One region of the Turicibacter sp. genome, then DNA from elsewhere that is predicted to be linked to it. Evidence: predicted binding sites of a transcription regulator. Region 1 holds the regulator's gene; each other region holds the start of a gene.
What was found. The regulator HrcA, encoded in region 1, represses chaperone genes, less so after heat shock. The targets are predictions, from matches to a motif close to TTTTAGCACTNNNNNNNNNNNAGTGCTAAAA.
Positions count from the first base shown of each region.

Region 2: the regulator HrcA is predicted to act here: its motif matches at 2,308-2,338, upstream of clpB (ATP-dependent chaperone ClpB).
Region 3: the regulator HrcA is predicted to act here: its motif matches at 2,346-2,376, upstream of htpG (molecular chaperone HtpG).

Region 1 is NZ_JAGAVR010000065.1:20,512-26,026, reverse strand. Features, by position in the region: gene dnaK (molecular chaperone DnaK) at 1-1,688, opposite strand, end outside; gene grpE (nucleotide exchange factor GrpE) at 1,721-2,284, opposite strand; gene hrcA (heat-inducible transcriptional repressor HrcA) at 2,288-3,319, opposite strand; gene trxA (thioredoxin) at 3,509-3,823, opposite strand; gene J6D32_RS08470 (amino acid ABC transporter ATP-binding protein) at 4,006-4,746, opposite strand; gene J6D32_RS08465 (amino acid ABC transporter permease) at 4,756-5,515, opposite strand, start outside.
Region 2 is NZ_JAGAVR010000011.1:42,778-48,292, reverse strand. Features, by position in the region: gene clpB (ATP-dependent chaperone ClpB) at 1-2,250, opposite strand, end outside; gene J6D32_RS02015 (Cof-type HAD-IIB family hydrolase) at 2,483-3,301, shown strand; gene leuS (leucine--tRNA ligase) at 3,478-5,515, opposite strand, start outside.
Region 3 is NZ_JAGAVR010000002.1:50,975-56,489, reverse strand. Features, by position in the region: gene J6D32_RS00470 (hypothetical protein) at 3-239, shown strand; gene htpG (molecular chaperone HtpG) at 455-2,320, opposite strand; gene J6D32_RS00460 (ribosomal maturation YjgA family protein) at 2,579-2,953, shown strand; gene J6D32_RS00455 (YhgE/Pip domain-containing protein) at 2,984-5,140, opposite strand; gene J6D32_RS00450 (Fur family transcriptional regulator) at 5,157-5,515, opposite strand, start outside.

The sequences.
Region 1 (5,515 bases):
TTTTCAAGTTCATCTTTTTTCACTTTAACTTCATCGAAATTGTTATCGCTTAATGCTTTTTCTAATGCTTCAACTGCATTTTTAATGTTTGTTTTTTCTTCTTCAGTTGCTTGTTCTCCAAGTTCTGAAACTGATTTATTTGCCGCAAAGATTAATTGCTCTGCTTCATTACGTAAATCTGCTTGTTCTTTACGTTTTGCATCTGCATCTGCATTTTCTTCTGCTTCACGGACCATGCGTTCAATTTCTTCATCTGTTAATCCTGAACCAGAAGTGATGGTGATACGTTGTTCTTTTTGTGTACCTAAATCTTTTGCTTTAACATTTACAATCCCATTAGCATCGATATCAAATGTTACTTCGATTTGAGGGATACCACGTGGTGCAGCTGGAATATCTCCTAATTGGAAGCGTCCTAATGTTTTGTTATCTGATGCCATTGGACGTTCACCTTGTAAAACGTGAATATCTACGGCTGGTTGGTTATCTGCAGCTGTTGAGAACACTTGAGATTTAGATGTTGGAATTGTTGTATTACGAGGGATTAAAACCGTCATCACTTGTCCCATTGTCTCGATACCTAAAGATAATGGTGTAACGTCTAATAATAAGATATCTTTAACATCTCCTTGTAACACCCCACCTTGGATAGCAGCTCCCATTGCAACTACTTCGTCTGGGTTAACTCCTTTATTAGGTTCTTTTCCTAATTCATTTTTGATTGCTGTTTGCACGGCAGGAATACGAGTTGATCCACCAACTAATAAAACTTGATCTAAATCATTTGCAGTCATCTTAGCATCTTTTAATGCTTGACGAACTGGTCCCATTGTACGTTCAACAAGAGTTGAAGTCATCGCATCAAATTGAGCACGTGATAAAGTTTTTTCTAAATGTAAAGGTCCTGTTGCATTCATTGAGATGAATGGTAATGAAATTTGGACAGATGTCACTCCTGATAAGTCTTTTTTAGCTTTTTCAGCCGCATCTTTTAAACGTTGCATTGCCATTTTATCTGCTGATAAATCAACACCTGTTTCTGATTTAAATTCTTTTACTAACCAGTCAATAATCACTTGGTCGAAATCATCTCCACCTAAACGATTATCTCCCGCTGTTGATAATACTTCAAATGTTCCATCTGCTAACTCAAGAATTGAAACGTCAAAAGTTCCTCCTCCTAAGTCATATACTAAAATTGTTTGTTCTTTATCTGTTTTATCTAATCCATAAGCTAAAGCTGCTGCTGTTGGTTCATTGATGATACGTTTAACATCAAGACCTGCAATACGTCCTGCATCTTTAGTCGCTTGACGTTCAGCATCAATGAAGTAAGCTGGAACTGTAATAACTGCTTCAGTTACTGGTTCACCTAAGTATGCTTCAGCCGTTGCTTTTAAATTTTGTAAAATAATTGCTGAAATTTCTTGTGGTGTATAAGATTTTCCTTCAATTGTTTCTTTATGGTTTGTTCCCATATGACGTTTAATAGACATGATTGTATTTGGATTTGTAATTGCTTGACGTTTTGCAACATCACCTACTTGACGTTCTTCACCTTTGAATGATACAACTGATGGCGTTGTACGAGCTCCTTCTGGATTAGCGATAACTTTCGCTTCTCCACCTTCCATAACTGCAACACATGAGTTAGTTGTTCCTAAGTCAATACCAATAATTTTACCCATTGAGATTCATCCTCCTATATAACAATTTAGAATTATTCGCTTACTTTTACCATTGAAGGTCGAATAACACGATCTTTTAATTTATAACCTTTTTGAAGTTCTTGTAAAACCATTCCTGATTCTACCCCTTCAACTGCTTCTTGCATCACAGCTTGATGCACAGTTGGATCGAAGGCCACGCCTTCTGCTTTAATGACTTCAACCCCTTCTTGCTTTAATGCCTCAAGTAATTGGGTATGAATCATTTTAAATCCTGTTAAGAATGTTTTTGTATTTTCATCTTCAACCGTACTAGATAAAGCACGCTCAAAGTTATCAATCGCTGGAATAATATTCGTAATCACAGCCTGTGAGCGATATTTCGCTTCACGAACGCGTTCTTCATTCATACGACGTTTAAAGTTTTCAAGTTCAGCTGCATTACGTAACAATTGATCTTTCAGATCTTGAATTTGTTGTTTTAATTCCACTGTTTCATCGATAACTTCTGATTCCGTCTCACACTGGCAATCACCATTTGCTTCTTGGCAACCTGCTTCTTCATTTAATTCTTCTAATTCTTCAACTGGTTGGGTTTCCTTATTCAACCGCCCCACCTCCTATTTATATAAATCAGACATAATTCGTGCGACATGCTCAAGAAGTGGAATGATTTTTCGATACTCCATTCTCGTCGGTCCTAAAACCGCAATCTTCCCAAATTCATGGTCACTAATTTGGTACGGAACCGTGATTAGTGTACAGTTTTCCATCGCTTTTATTTCGTTTTCTTGTCCAATTTTAACCGTCAATTCATGAGTCTCATCATCTGACTCAATAACTTTTACAATCTCATCTGCTTCAATCATACTAAACAAATGATAAGCTTTATCTAAATCATTGAATTCTGGTTGTTTCAAAATATTAGATTTTCCACTTAGAATATAATTGTTTTGAGAGAGCGACTGAGAAAGTAATTGAAGCATTGTATACATAATTTCCTCTTTGTATGTAATGAAATCATGTAATTGATTTTCAAAGCTTTCAGTTAACTTATCATGGATTTCACCCACAAATTCACCGACAAGTAATTCATCGAGCGCTTTAATAATGGTCTCCATTTTTTTAATATCAATATTGTCAGGAATCGTAATTGTCCGACTCTCAACATGCCCTTGGTCTGTAATAAGAACAAAGACAGCTTGTGCATCTGAAATCGGAACAAACTGAATTTTTTTGACTCGACTGTAATCACGAGAGGGACCTAATAAAATTGACGTATAATTCGTTAAACTTGAGAGCAATTTAACCGCTTCTTTAATGGTTGTTTCACGTTCAAATTGTTTTTGATTTAACAATTGTTTAAATATTCCTACTTCTGGTGTTGTCTCCATAGGTTCTTCTTTTACAAGGTAGTCTACGTAATAACGATATCCCTTTTGACTCGGGATCCGACCACTTGACGTATGTGTTTTTTCAAGAAAGCCCAAATCTTCTAAATCTGCCATTTCATTTCGAATCGTAGCAGCTGAAAAATTCAGTTCTTCTTTTTTAGATAAGACGCGCGAACCTACTGGCTGTGCCGTGTGTATGAACTCTTCTACAATTGCCTTTAAAACAAGTATTTGTCGTTCCGTTAGCAATGTAAACACCTCTTTTAGCACTCGTTATCATCAAGTGCTAATACCATTATATATAACCTTATTAGCACTGTCAACTCATTAGTGCTAATTTTTTATTTTTTTCAGAAGTCTAACTTCAGCAACCGTCTACCTTGATTAATATTCTCATTTCATGCTATTTCATACAAAAAAAGACACTCCTAGGAGCGTCTTTTTGAATTATTTATGCGATTCAATTAATGATAATAACGACGCTTTTGGTTGGAATCCAACTGTTTGCTGAACTGCTTGACCGTCTTTAAATAAAATTAATGTTGGAATTGACATCACTTTAAATTGTGACGCAACACCTGGACAATGATCCACGTTTACTTTAACAATTTTAGCAACACCTTGTAATTCAGTCGCTAACTCTTCTAGAACAGGCGCAATCATCTTACATGGTCCGCACCAATCTGCATAAAAATCAACTAAAACTAATCCAGTTGCAATTTCTTGAGCAAAATTTTCTTCTGTTGCATGAATAACTGCCATGTTTATTTCCTCCTCTAATACTTCTTGATAGTCTATCATAAGTATATCATATTACCATGAAATTACAAATAGATTGCACTTTCACCCAAATATTATTTCACATTTTTAGACACCTATCCCCATAACTTTCTAACAATCCCTTTATTTTAAACAGTAAATGGAGCGCCAACACGATCCTTTAACTAATTTAAATATCGGCGTAAAAATTCTTTCGTTCGTGCCTGTTTAGGATTTACAAAGATTTCATCTGGTGTTCCTTCCTCAGCAATCACCCCTCGATCCATAAAAACAACTCGATGACTTACCTCTTTAGCAAATCCCATTTCATGTGTCACCACAATCATCGTTAATCCATCCTCCGCTAATTGTTTCATGACTTTTAAAACGTCACCCACCATTTCAGGATCAAGGGCACTTGTCGGTTCATCAAATAACAATACTTCTGGTTCCATACATAAAGCACGCGCAATGGCTACACGTTGTTTTTGCCCCCCTGATAATTGTGAACTACTTGCATGAGCAAATGATTTCATTCCGACCTTCTCTAAATAAAACATCGCTTTTTCGATCGCCTCTTCTTTTCTTCGTTTCAATACTTTTGTTTGTCCAATGACACAATTATCAAGAACTGTTTTATTTTGAAACAAATTAAAACTTTGAAACACCATCCCGACTTTAGTTCGGTATTGATTAACATTAAGTTCTCCCTTTAAAATATCCTGGCCTCGATATAAGATTTCACCACTATCTGGAATTTCTAATAAATTAAGGCATCGAAGTAGAGTTGATTTCCCACTTCCACTTGATCCAATAATCGTAATAACTTCTCCTTTATCCACATGAAACTCTATGTTTTTTAAAACCTCTAGTTCTCCAAATCGTTTTTCTAAATGATGGATGTTGATCATCGTATTTTCTGCCATACTCTCCTCCTAAAGATTTGCCATTGGAACCGTTTGCGATGATGGAAATGAAGTTTTTTTCACGTTCATTTTCTTTTCAATCCAACCTAAAATTTGTGCTGTAATTGTCGTTAACACTAAATAAATGAGGCACGTAATAAAAAACGTCTCAGAATATAGCATCACACTTCCTGCTACTGATTTAGATTGGAAGAAAACTTCAATCACCCCAATGACATTTAACATTGAACTATCTTTAATATTCACAATAAATTCATTTCCAATAGAAGGAAAGGCGTTTTTAATCGCCTGAGGTAAGATAATGTACATCATCGATTGAAAAGCGGTCATTCCAATACTTCTAGCGGCTTCAAGTTGCCCTTTATCCACTGACTGAATACCTGAACGGATAATTTCTGCCATATAAGCCCCAGTATTAACCGAAATAATCACAATCCCTGCAGTTAATGAACTCCACCCTAGAATAGGACGTAAAGCATGATATAAAAACATCGCTTGCACCATCATTGGAGTCCCTCTAAAAAACCAAACGTAAAGACCTATCAAACAGTGCATCATTTTTTTTAACACTTTTACACTTTTTAAGTCTCTTGGTTCAATTGTAATCGCACGCAATCCCCCTAGAACTAACCCAATAACTAAGCCTAACATCGTTCCTAAAAAAGCTAAAATGAGTGTCATTTTAATTCCATACATGAACAAATCAAAATTTTTAACAAATAAAGAAAATGATTTATTTAAAAAGCCATTTTGAGTGGTTAAGAACATC
Region 2 (5,515 bases), on a different contig from region 1:
GTATTCACGTAAAACGTCAAGCACTTGTTCTTGAGCCTGTTCAAAGTCAGGATTTTCAAGCAAGATATGTGATCCAATATTTGATGTCATAATAATGATTGTATTTTTAAAGTCAACTGTTCGTCCTTGTGAGTCTGTAATACGTCCATCGTCAAGGATTTGAAGAAGAATATTGAAGACATCTGGATGTGCTTTTTCAATTTCATCAAGTAAAACAATTGAATAAGGTTTACGACGAACTGCTTCTGTTAATTGTCCACCTTCTTCATAACCAACATAACCTGGAGGAGCTCCGACTAAACGAGAGACAGCATGTTTTTCCATGTGTTCACTCATATCAATTCGCACAATATGCTCTTCACTATCAAATAAGAATTCAGCTAAAGCTTTTGCAATCTCAGTTTTACCAACCCCAGTAGGTCCAAGGAATAAGAATGAACCGATTGGACGATGTGGATCTTTGATTCCGGCACGCGCACGAATAATGGCATCTCCTACTAAATCAATCGCCGCATCTTGTCCCATAACACGACGTCTTAAATCCTCTTTTAAATTTAATAATTTTTCACGTTCTCCTTGCACAAGTTTCGCAACTGGAATACCTGTCCAACGAGAAATAATTTCACCAATCTCTTCTTCTGTGACATTTTCACGAAGTAATCGATTTTCTTTTCCAGCCTCATCTTGTTGCATGGCTTCTACTTCAGCAATTTGTTTTTCAAGTCCTGGAATTTTACCATATTGTAATTCCGCTGCTTTTTCATATTCACCACGAGCTTGAGCATCTTCTAATTGACGGCGAGCAAGTTCAAGTTCTTTTTTCAAATCGGCAACCCCATGAATCGCTTGTTTTTCTTTTTCCCATTGTAATTTTAAAACATTTAATTCATCTTTTAAGTCCGCTAATTCTTTTTGAAGGGTATGAAGACGTTGTTTACTGAATTCGTCTGTTTCTTTTTTTAACGCTGCTTCTTCAATTTCTAACTGCATGACACGACGGTTAATGCGATCAAGTTCTTCTGGTAATGAGTCAATCTCAGTACGAATTGTTGCACAAGCCTCATCAATTAAATCAATTGCTTTATCTGGTAAAAAGCGGTCAGTTATGTAACGATCTGATAGCGTAGCGGCTGCTACAATAGCACGGTCTGAAATACTCACACGATGATGTACTTCAAAACGATCTTTTAATCCACGTAAAATCGAAACAGTATCTTCAACCGTTGGTTCATTAACTTGAACTTTTTGGAATCGGCGTTCAAGTGCCGGATCTTTTTCGATGTATTCACGATATTCTTTTAATGTTGTCGCCCCAATGCAGTGTAATTCACCACGAGCAAGTAATGGTTTTAATAAATTTCCTGCATCCATTGCTCCATCTGTACGACCTGCACCGACAATGGTATGAATTTCATCAATAAATAAAATGATACGTCCATCGCTATTTTTCACTTCATTTAAGACAGCTTTTAAACGTTCCTCAAACTCACCACGGTACTTAGCTCCCGCTACTAAGGCAGCTAAATCAAGTTCAAAAATCACTTTATCTTTTAAACTTTCGGGAACATCTTGGCGAACAATACGTTGAGCTAACCCTTCAACAATCGCTGTTTTCCCAACTCCTGGTTCTCCAATTAAAACTGGGTTATTTTTAGTTTTACGAGAAAGAATACGAATCGCACGACGAATTTCTTCATCACGTCCAATAACCGGATCAATTTTTCCTGATTTCACATCTTCAACTAAATCGCGTCCGTATTTTTCTAACACTTCATAAGTTGCTTCTGGATTTTGTGTCATCACTCGTGAATTCCCCCTTATCTGTGAAATAACTTCTTTTAATTGTTTTTCATTTAAATTATATTTTTTAATGAGCTGTTTCATCTCATAATCTTTCGATTCAAGCATTGCTAGTAACACATGTTCAACTGATAAATAATCATCTTTCCATGCACGAGCATAATCATCTGCTTTTAAAAGAGCGCGATTCAAATCAGCTGATACATACGGTTCGGCTGAACTTCCTGTTACACTTGGTTTTTTATTTAAAATCTGTTTTAAATCTTTTACAATCTCTTGAACGGGATACCCTAGCTTCACAAATACACGTGAGGCTAACCCTTCAGAATCTTGTAATAAAGAACTTAGTAAATGCGCTGTATCAATCTCTTGGTGGTTTAATGAAGTTGCAAGAGACTGAGCATTAACTAAACCCTGTTGTAACTTTTCAGTCATTTTATTAATATTCATAATTCTTCACTCCATTCTTCATAGTCATTATATGCTGACATCATTATCATATCACAACTTTAGCACTCGTTCAATAAGAGTGCTAATAATTTTATGCGTTATGTTTAGGAATTTATGTATACTAAAGGATAAAACTTCATAATTTAGGAAAAGTGGCTGATGATGAAACCTACTGTCGTTTTGAAATTCGATTAATCTATGCTATTATATTAACTAAGCCGGAGGTGTTAAAATGGAGAACAAAAAATTAATCGTAACAGATTTGGATGGGACTGCTTTACAAAGCTGGGAATCACTCGATCCTAAAACAAAAGAAGCTTTAATGAAAGCTAAAGAAGAAGGTCATATCGTTGTCATTGCAACAGGACGACCAGCTCGTGCTTCATTACATTTTTATAAAGAATTAGGTCTCGATACACCTATTATTAACTTTAATGGAGCATATATACATCATCCTGAAGATGATTCATTTGAAGATATCTTAGCTCAAATTCCAACAGAAGTTATTATTACATTATTCGATTCAGAATTACAAAATTACATCGTCAATGCATTTTGTGAATACAAAGATCACTTATATGTTTTACATCAAGGTGATACAATCCGTGATTGGTTCCATATTGACACCTGTACGTCAGTTAAATTTGGACCATTTAAAGAAACATTAGATGAGCATCCAAATGGCTTCTTACTTGAAACGAAAAAAGGAATGGCAGAAGAAGTCATGGCCTTTTTACGTGAACATTACTCTGATATCATTACATGCCGTAACTGGGACGGAGACAATGATAATATTATCGAAGTCTTTAAATCAGATACGAATAAAGCAACAGCAATTGAAAAACTAGCAAAATATTATAATATTGAGCCAAAAGATATCATCGCCTTTGGAGATGGAGATAACGATATTGAAATGTTAATGTATGCCGGAGTTGGGGTTGCCATGGACAATGCCATTGACAAATTAAAAGAAGCAGCCAATACCACAACCAAATCAAACAAAGAGAGTGGTGTTGCTCACTATTTAGAACAATACATCTTAACAAAATAACAAAAAAAGCATTCTCAATTTTGATGAGAATGCTTTTTTATTATAATATCTATCTAGTTTTAATATTTTATTCAAGCTGACATACTATGCGATAATCTATCATCATTTTTGGCAACTCAAACCCAATATAAAAAATCCCTCCAACGAAATAGTCTTCAGAGGGATTTTAAATTTCATTATTTTACAACAATATTGACTAATTTTCCTGGTACCGCGATTACTTTCACGATTTCTTTTCCAGAAATAAAGTTTTGAACATTTTCGTTTGCCATTGCTACTTCTTGCATTTCTTCTTTAGAAATCGTAGCCGGCACTTCGATACGTCCACGTAATTTACCGTTAACTTGCGCGATAATTGTAATCGTATCAGAAACTAATTTTGCTTCGTCATATGTTGGCCATGCTTCATATGTCATTGTCTCTTCATGTCCTAAAACTGACCAGATTTCTTCTGTCATATGCGGAGCGATTGGATTTAATAATTTGACGAATCCTTCTACATATTCACGAGGAATACTTGTTGCTTTATATGATTCGTTAATGAAGATCATCATTTGAGCGATAGCCGTATTGAAGCTTAATTTTTCATAATCTTCTGTGACTTTCTTAACTGTTTCATTGTAAACTTTATCTAATTTACCATCATTTTCAGCCACTACTTTTTCAGCTAATGTGTGCTCAGGAGTCACGAATAAACGCCAAACTCGATCTAAGAATCGACGGCTTCCATCTAACCCTTCTGTTGACCAGGCAATCGCAGCATCAAGTGGTCCCATGAACATTTCATATAAACGTAATGTATCTGCACCATGTGATTCTACGATATCATCTGGGTTTACAACGTTTCCTTTAGATTTAGACATTTTTTCATTATTTTCACCTAAAATCATTCCTTGGTTGAATAAACGTTGGAATGGTTCTTTCGTTTCAACAATTCCTAAATCGTATAATACTTTATGCCAGAAACGTGCGTATAATAAGTGTAAAACGGCATGCTCTGCTCCACCAATGTATAAATCAACTGGTAACCATTCTTTTAATAATTGTTTTGCTTCTTCTGTATTTAATCCCACATAGTCATTTTCTTGTTTTAAGATATATCCGATGTAGTACCAGCAGCTTCCTGCCCATTGTGGCATAGTATTTGTTTCACGACGACCTTTAACTCCGTCTTCACGTACAACTTCTAACCATCCTTTCGCATTTGCAAGTGGAGATTCTCCAGTTCCAGATGGTTTAATGTTATCCATAACCGGTAACTCGAGTGGTAATTGGTCTGCCTCTAAAACTGACATTGTTCCATCTTCCCACATAATAACTGGGAATGGTTCTCCCCAATAACGTTGACGAGAGAATAACCAGTCACGTAATTTATAGTTAACTTTACGAGATCCTTTTTGATTTTCTTCTAACCAATTAATGACAGCAGCTTTTGCATCTGTATTGTTCATTCCATTGATAAAGTCAGAATTAATGTGTGCAGCATCTCCTGTGAAGGCACCTTCTGTCATATCACCTTCTAAAACAGCTTTCATTGGTAAATCATATTTTTTAGCAAATTCAAAATCACGTTCATCATGTGCAGGGACCGCCATAACAGCTCCTGTACCGTAGCTTGCTAATACGTAATCTCCAATCCAGATTGGAACTAAATCTCCTGTGATTGGGTGAATCGCATAAGCACCTGTTGCAACACCTGATTTTTCTTTATTTAATTCTGTACGCTCTAAATCTGATTTTGCTTTAGATGCTTCTTGGTACGCTTCAACTGATGCACGGCACTCATCGCTTGTAATCACTGATACTAATGGATGTTCTGGTGCTAATACCACATAAGTCACACCAAATACTGTATCCGGGCGAGTTGTAAATACATCGAATGATTCTTCGTGACCCTCAATTTTAAAGTTAATTAAAGCCCCTTCACTTTTCCCGATCCAGTTGCGTTGCATATCTTTAATGCTTTCAGTCCAATCAAGACCATCTAAATCTTCAAGTAAACGCTCAGCGTAGTGTGTAATTTTAAGAACCCATTGTTTCATAGGCTTTTTGATGACTGGATGCTCTCCACGTTCAGACACCATTTTACCATCGACATTTAAAACTTCTTCATTTGCTAAAACAGTTCCTAACCCTTCACACCAGTTAACTTCGATATCTTTAATCTCAGCTAATCCCATATTATATAATTGAGTAAAAATCCATTGTGTCCAT
Region 3 (5,515 bases), on a different contig from region 1:
ACTTGGGAAATTTAACTGCGATTAATGTCCCTGGTACCGACTTATTACCTGGAGAGTTTCATGTCCTGAGTCCAACAGGAATTTCAATTACGCCTCCTTCGATGACAATGAATGACCACTTATCTGAAAACAATTTATTTTCTTTTTCTGGAATTACACTTCCAATGGGGCTCATTTCTGTAACTGATATTGTGCCATGTTACGCTCAAATTCAAATTATAGGTCAAATTCTCATGTAATGTAATCTCAATTTATCAAACTATAAATTAAGTATGAGACAGATATTCAATCTAATTCCCCATACTTTTTTGTCATTTCATTTAAAATTAGAATCTTCCTTGTATAACACTCATCTCCATAATCTGTCTCGCTTCCTAAAAAAACACCTTGAAGGTTAAATCCTTCAAGGTGCTCGATACATCTAAGACATAAAATATTTTAGAAATATAGTCTATTATTTCATTAATTGACAAACATTATTTGTAAATGCCACTGGATCTTCAATCGATAATCCTTCAATTAATAAAGCTTGGTTATATAAAACATCTGTATATAAATCAAACTTTTTGCGATCTTGTTCATAAGCCGTTTGCAATGATTTAAACACTTCATGATTTACGTTAACTTCTAAAACTTTATCCGCTTTGACTTGCTGAGCATTTGGCATGGCATTTAATACTTTTTCCATTTCAATTGATAACTCTCCTTCATTTGCTAAGCAAACCGGATGAGTTTTTAAACGACGAGAAGCACGAACTGATTTTACTTTTCCTTTTAAACTTGTCGCCATGTTTTCAAAGATTGACGCAAATTCTTTTGTTGCTTCTTCGTCTGCTTGATCCGTATCTAAGTCTAAGTCGGCACTCGACACTGATTTGAAATCTTTTTCGCTATAAGTCATTAGCATCTTGATAGCAAATTCATCAATGTCCTCTGTAAAGAATAAGATTTCATATCCTTTATCAAGCACGGCTTCTGTTTGAGGTAATTTTTTAATACGCTCAATTGACTCTCCAACGGCATAATAAATATGTTTTTGATCTTCTGGCATGCGAGATACATATTCTTCTAATGTGACTAATTTATCTTCATGTGATGATTTAAACATTAATAAATCTTGTAAGACATCTTTATTTGCTCCAAAATCACTGTATACACCGAATTTTAATTGACGACCGAATGACTCATAGAATGTTTCATATTTTTCTCGGTCATTTTTAATCATTTTTTCTAATTCGTTTTTGATTTTTGTTTTAATATTTTTCGCAATTAATTTCAATTGACGGTCATGTTGCAAGATTTCACGTGAAATGTTGAGTGATAAATCCTCTGAATCGACGATTCCTTTTACAAAACTAAAGTAGTCTGGTAAAAGGTCAGCACATTTATTCATAATTAGTACACCGCTAGAATACAACTCTAATCCTTTTTCATATTCTGCTGTATAGAAATCATATGGCATTTTTTCAGGAATATATAAGATTGCATTATAACTTACATTTCCATCTACACTTAAATGAACATGTGCTAATGGTTTGTCATATCCAAAATGTTTTTCTGTGTAGAAATTCTCATAATCTTCATCACTTAATTCACGTTTATTTTTCTTCCAAATTGGAACCATACTGTTAACTGTTTGCTCTTCGGTTACTTGTTCATACTCATCTTCACTACCTTCTTTTAACTGTGAAGACACAATATCCATTTTAATTGGATAACGAATAAAATCTGAATATTTTTTGATAATTGATTTTAATTTATATTGTTGTAAGTATTCATCGTAATTTTCATCTTCATTATTTTCTTTTAAATGTAAGATAATATCTGTTCCGACTGTCGCTTTTTCACATGGTTCAATGGTATATCCATCTGCTCCACAAGATTCCCATTTGTAAGCTTGATCAGAATCAATTGATTTTGAAATCACAGTTACTTTATCAGCGACTAAGAAGGCAGAATAGAATCCAACTCCGAATTGTCCGATAATATCATGTCCATCTTCTAATTCAGTCTCTTTTTTAAATTGTAATGATCCACTTTTTGCAATGACCCCTAAGTGATCATCTAATTGTGCTTCTGTCATCCCGATTCCCGTATCGGAAATCGTAATTGTACGGTTTGTCTCATCAGCCGTTACTTTAATATAATAGTCCTCTTGATTAAAGCTTAAATTCGAATCTGTCAAGGCTTTATAATATAGCTTGTCAATGGCATCACTTGCATTTGAAATCAACTCACGTAAGAAAATTTCTCGATGGGTATAAATAGAATTAATCATTAAATCTAATAATCGTTTTGATTCGGCTTTAAACTGTTTCAATTCAATCGCTCCTCTGTTTTTACCTTATTAGCACTCTTAATAAACGAGTGCTAATTTGTATAATTCTTATATATCATATCTAAAAATGCCTGTCAACTATCTTCAAAGATTCAATATCAACTTTTTGCTTTTTTGATATTGAATCTATCATTTTATGATGTTTGTGAGGGTTATTTCTTAGCAAAAAAACTCCCTCATTGCCATTGTTTCCCCACGCTTATTGTGATAGGATTATCGCTATAAAAGGAGGCTTTATTAATGAAAAAAAGAAGGATTTATTTTTTTATGGTGGTGTTAACCATTGGACTCGGACTAGCTTCTAGAAAATTCATTTTCGTTTTTCCCGATTCAATTGCGCCATATATTGGAGATACATTATGGGCAATGATGGTCTATTTTGGTTTTCAATTTTTACACCCTAATGGAACACTGATCAAAAGTCTCCTTCTCGCCTTCATCTTTTCTTATTTGATTGAATTCAGTCAATTGTACCAAGCCGATTGGATTAATCAAATAAGAGCATCCACACTTGGTGGTTTAGTTTTAGGCTATGGTTTTTTGATTCAAGATTTAGTAAGCTATGCCATTGGTATTTTAATTGGATTTTGTTTAGATTATCATCTATATTACTAAAAATAGCAGGGATAAAGCCCCTGCTATTTTTCATTCCCCAAGACCACTTTCTTCATATTTCTCTGCAAAACCACTCAATAATTTATTCAGTGGTTTTTTCAAGAAGATAGCCACTAAAATGGCCGCACTAATAAAAATCAATAAAATCACGATATCTTTCGTTAATACGGTTTGGACAACCCCTCCAATGGCTTCCCGTGCCATTGAAATCGAATACGTAAATGGTAAAAATGGATTAATCATTTGGAAGAACTTCGGCGTTAATTGAATTGGGAAGGTTCCACCAGAACCCGCCACTTGTAGAACTAATAAAATAATGGATGCAACTTTCCCAACATTACCTAAGACTGAAACGAGTGAGTAAACAATAAAGGTGAAAGTCACGGCTGTAAAGAGTAAACTTACAATAAATAAACCAGAATTCATACAATAAATTTTTAAGATATATAAGTCTCCTAATGCTATAATCAACGCTTGAACAAGAGAAATGCTAACAAACAATAAGAATTTACCGAAATATTCCTCAATTGGATGATAATCTCCTTTTGCCTTGACAGATAACATTGAAACGAGTAACGTCATTCCTACCCAAATGGCTAAAACACTATAAAACGGCGTCATAGCTGTTCCGTAATTATGCATTGGAAACACTGTTTCCTCTACAAGTTCCACTGGGTTTGATAGGAAATCTTCACGTTCTTGTACGGCCGATTGAAGCAGTTCTAATACATCTTTTAGCTCTTGACTGTTATTAATATCCGTTACCTTACCTGCTAACTCAGCAATAATATTTTCTGCTTGAGGTAATTTTTCATTCACATATTGAATCGCTTCAATTCCTGTATCTGCTCCTTCATAAGCAACATTTAATAATTCACTAACTTGAGGTAATTTAGCTTCTGCATCTTTTAAAACGGTTAAAACATTTTGAGAGGTTTTATAAGCTTCATCTAAAATTGAATTCAAAGGAGCTGCAACTTTATCATCAAAATGATTAACTAAATCACTTGAAATGGTTTGAACATCTTGTAAAACCGTTTGAACTTTACTTAAAAGCGTTAAATCAGGTTCTCCACTATTCACAACCTCATCAAATAATGTCTGTAAAAAATTAGAGATATTTACAAGCTCTGTTTTTATTCCATTTAATTGTTCAATAATTCCTGTCAATGGCTTTCCAAATGAAATTTTATTAAAAGATTCTAGTAATTTAACTAAAGATTCGACTAGGTTTTCTCCACTATTCACTTTTGTAATTAAATTTTGAATCATCGTTGGTGCTTCTGCAGAACCTGATTCAATTGCTTGTTTAAGTCCATCGACATACTTCATCATTTCTGCTGTGATATCAGTCACGAGTTGAACATCAGCTTTCACTGTTGGAAATAAATCATTAATACTTCCTTGTGAGGTTGAAATAAACGTTTCAATACTACTTGTTAACGTCTGTGCAGAGGTTAACGTTTCTTGAATTTTTGGTAAGTCGCTTTGAATTTGAGATATTAAATCTTTCAATTTCAATCCCCCATCATTGGCTTTTGCGACAGTTTCATTAATCAAACCAAATTTTGTTGTTAATTCATTTAAACTGTTTGCTACAGAAGCTAATTTGGGAAGTAGCGTATCTTGAATTTCAAGACCAAGACTTTTCCCTGTTTCTAATAAGACACTACTTACTGTTTTGATGACCGTTTCATTTACACTTTCTTGAACACCTGTTGCCCCTTTACTTGTTAACTTAGGTGCAATTGCATTAATTTTTTCATTTACTCGGTAGATAATCTGACCTTTATGAACATCATTTGTAACTAAAGAGGTAAGATCATTTGAAAAACTACCTGGAATGGTTAACGTTGCATAGTATGTTCCCTCATCCAGTGCCTTTTCAGCTTCTTCTTCACTTACAAATTGCCATCCCATGAGATCATTTTTTTTCAATTCTTCAATAACTTGGTCTCCGATATTAACTGCTTCTCCATTTAGTATCGTTCCCTCATCATTATTTACCACTCCAATTTTAATTTGGCTTGTGGCTTCTTGAGAATATGGATCCCAAGAGGCTTTAATATTAAACCAAGCATAAAGTGATGGTAAAATACACAGTGCTAAAATGACAACGAAAGCAGCATAATTTGTGAAGATACGCTTTAAATCCTCAATATAAATTTTAAAAATATTTTTTAGCATAACTTTTCTCTTCTTTCTACTCGTCTTTCTTTTCCTTCAAACAGTGTTCACAGACACCGTAAAATAATGTCTCTTTTAAATTTAAAGTAAAATGTTTCTTCCTAGCTAAAGAAACAACGGCAACATCTAATGCTTCACACTCCGTATCAAAAATAGTACCACACACACCACATTTTAAATGATATATATTTTGTTTAGAGCAAACTTGCTTAACATAGCGATAACAGGCCATCTTACTTTTTCCCTCGACATACTTTCGTATAACACCTTTTTCTATTAATACATTCAAATATCGATAAATCGTTGATTTTCCAATTTTATCGCCCTTCTTACTAAAGTGGTTCATGATATCCTCTGCCGTTATATGTCGATCAG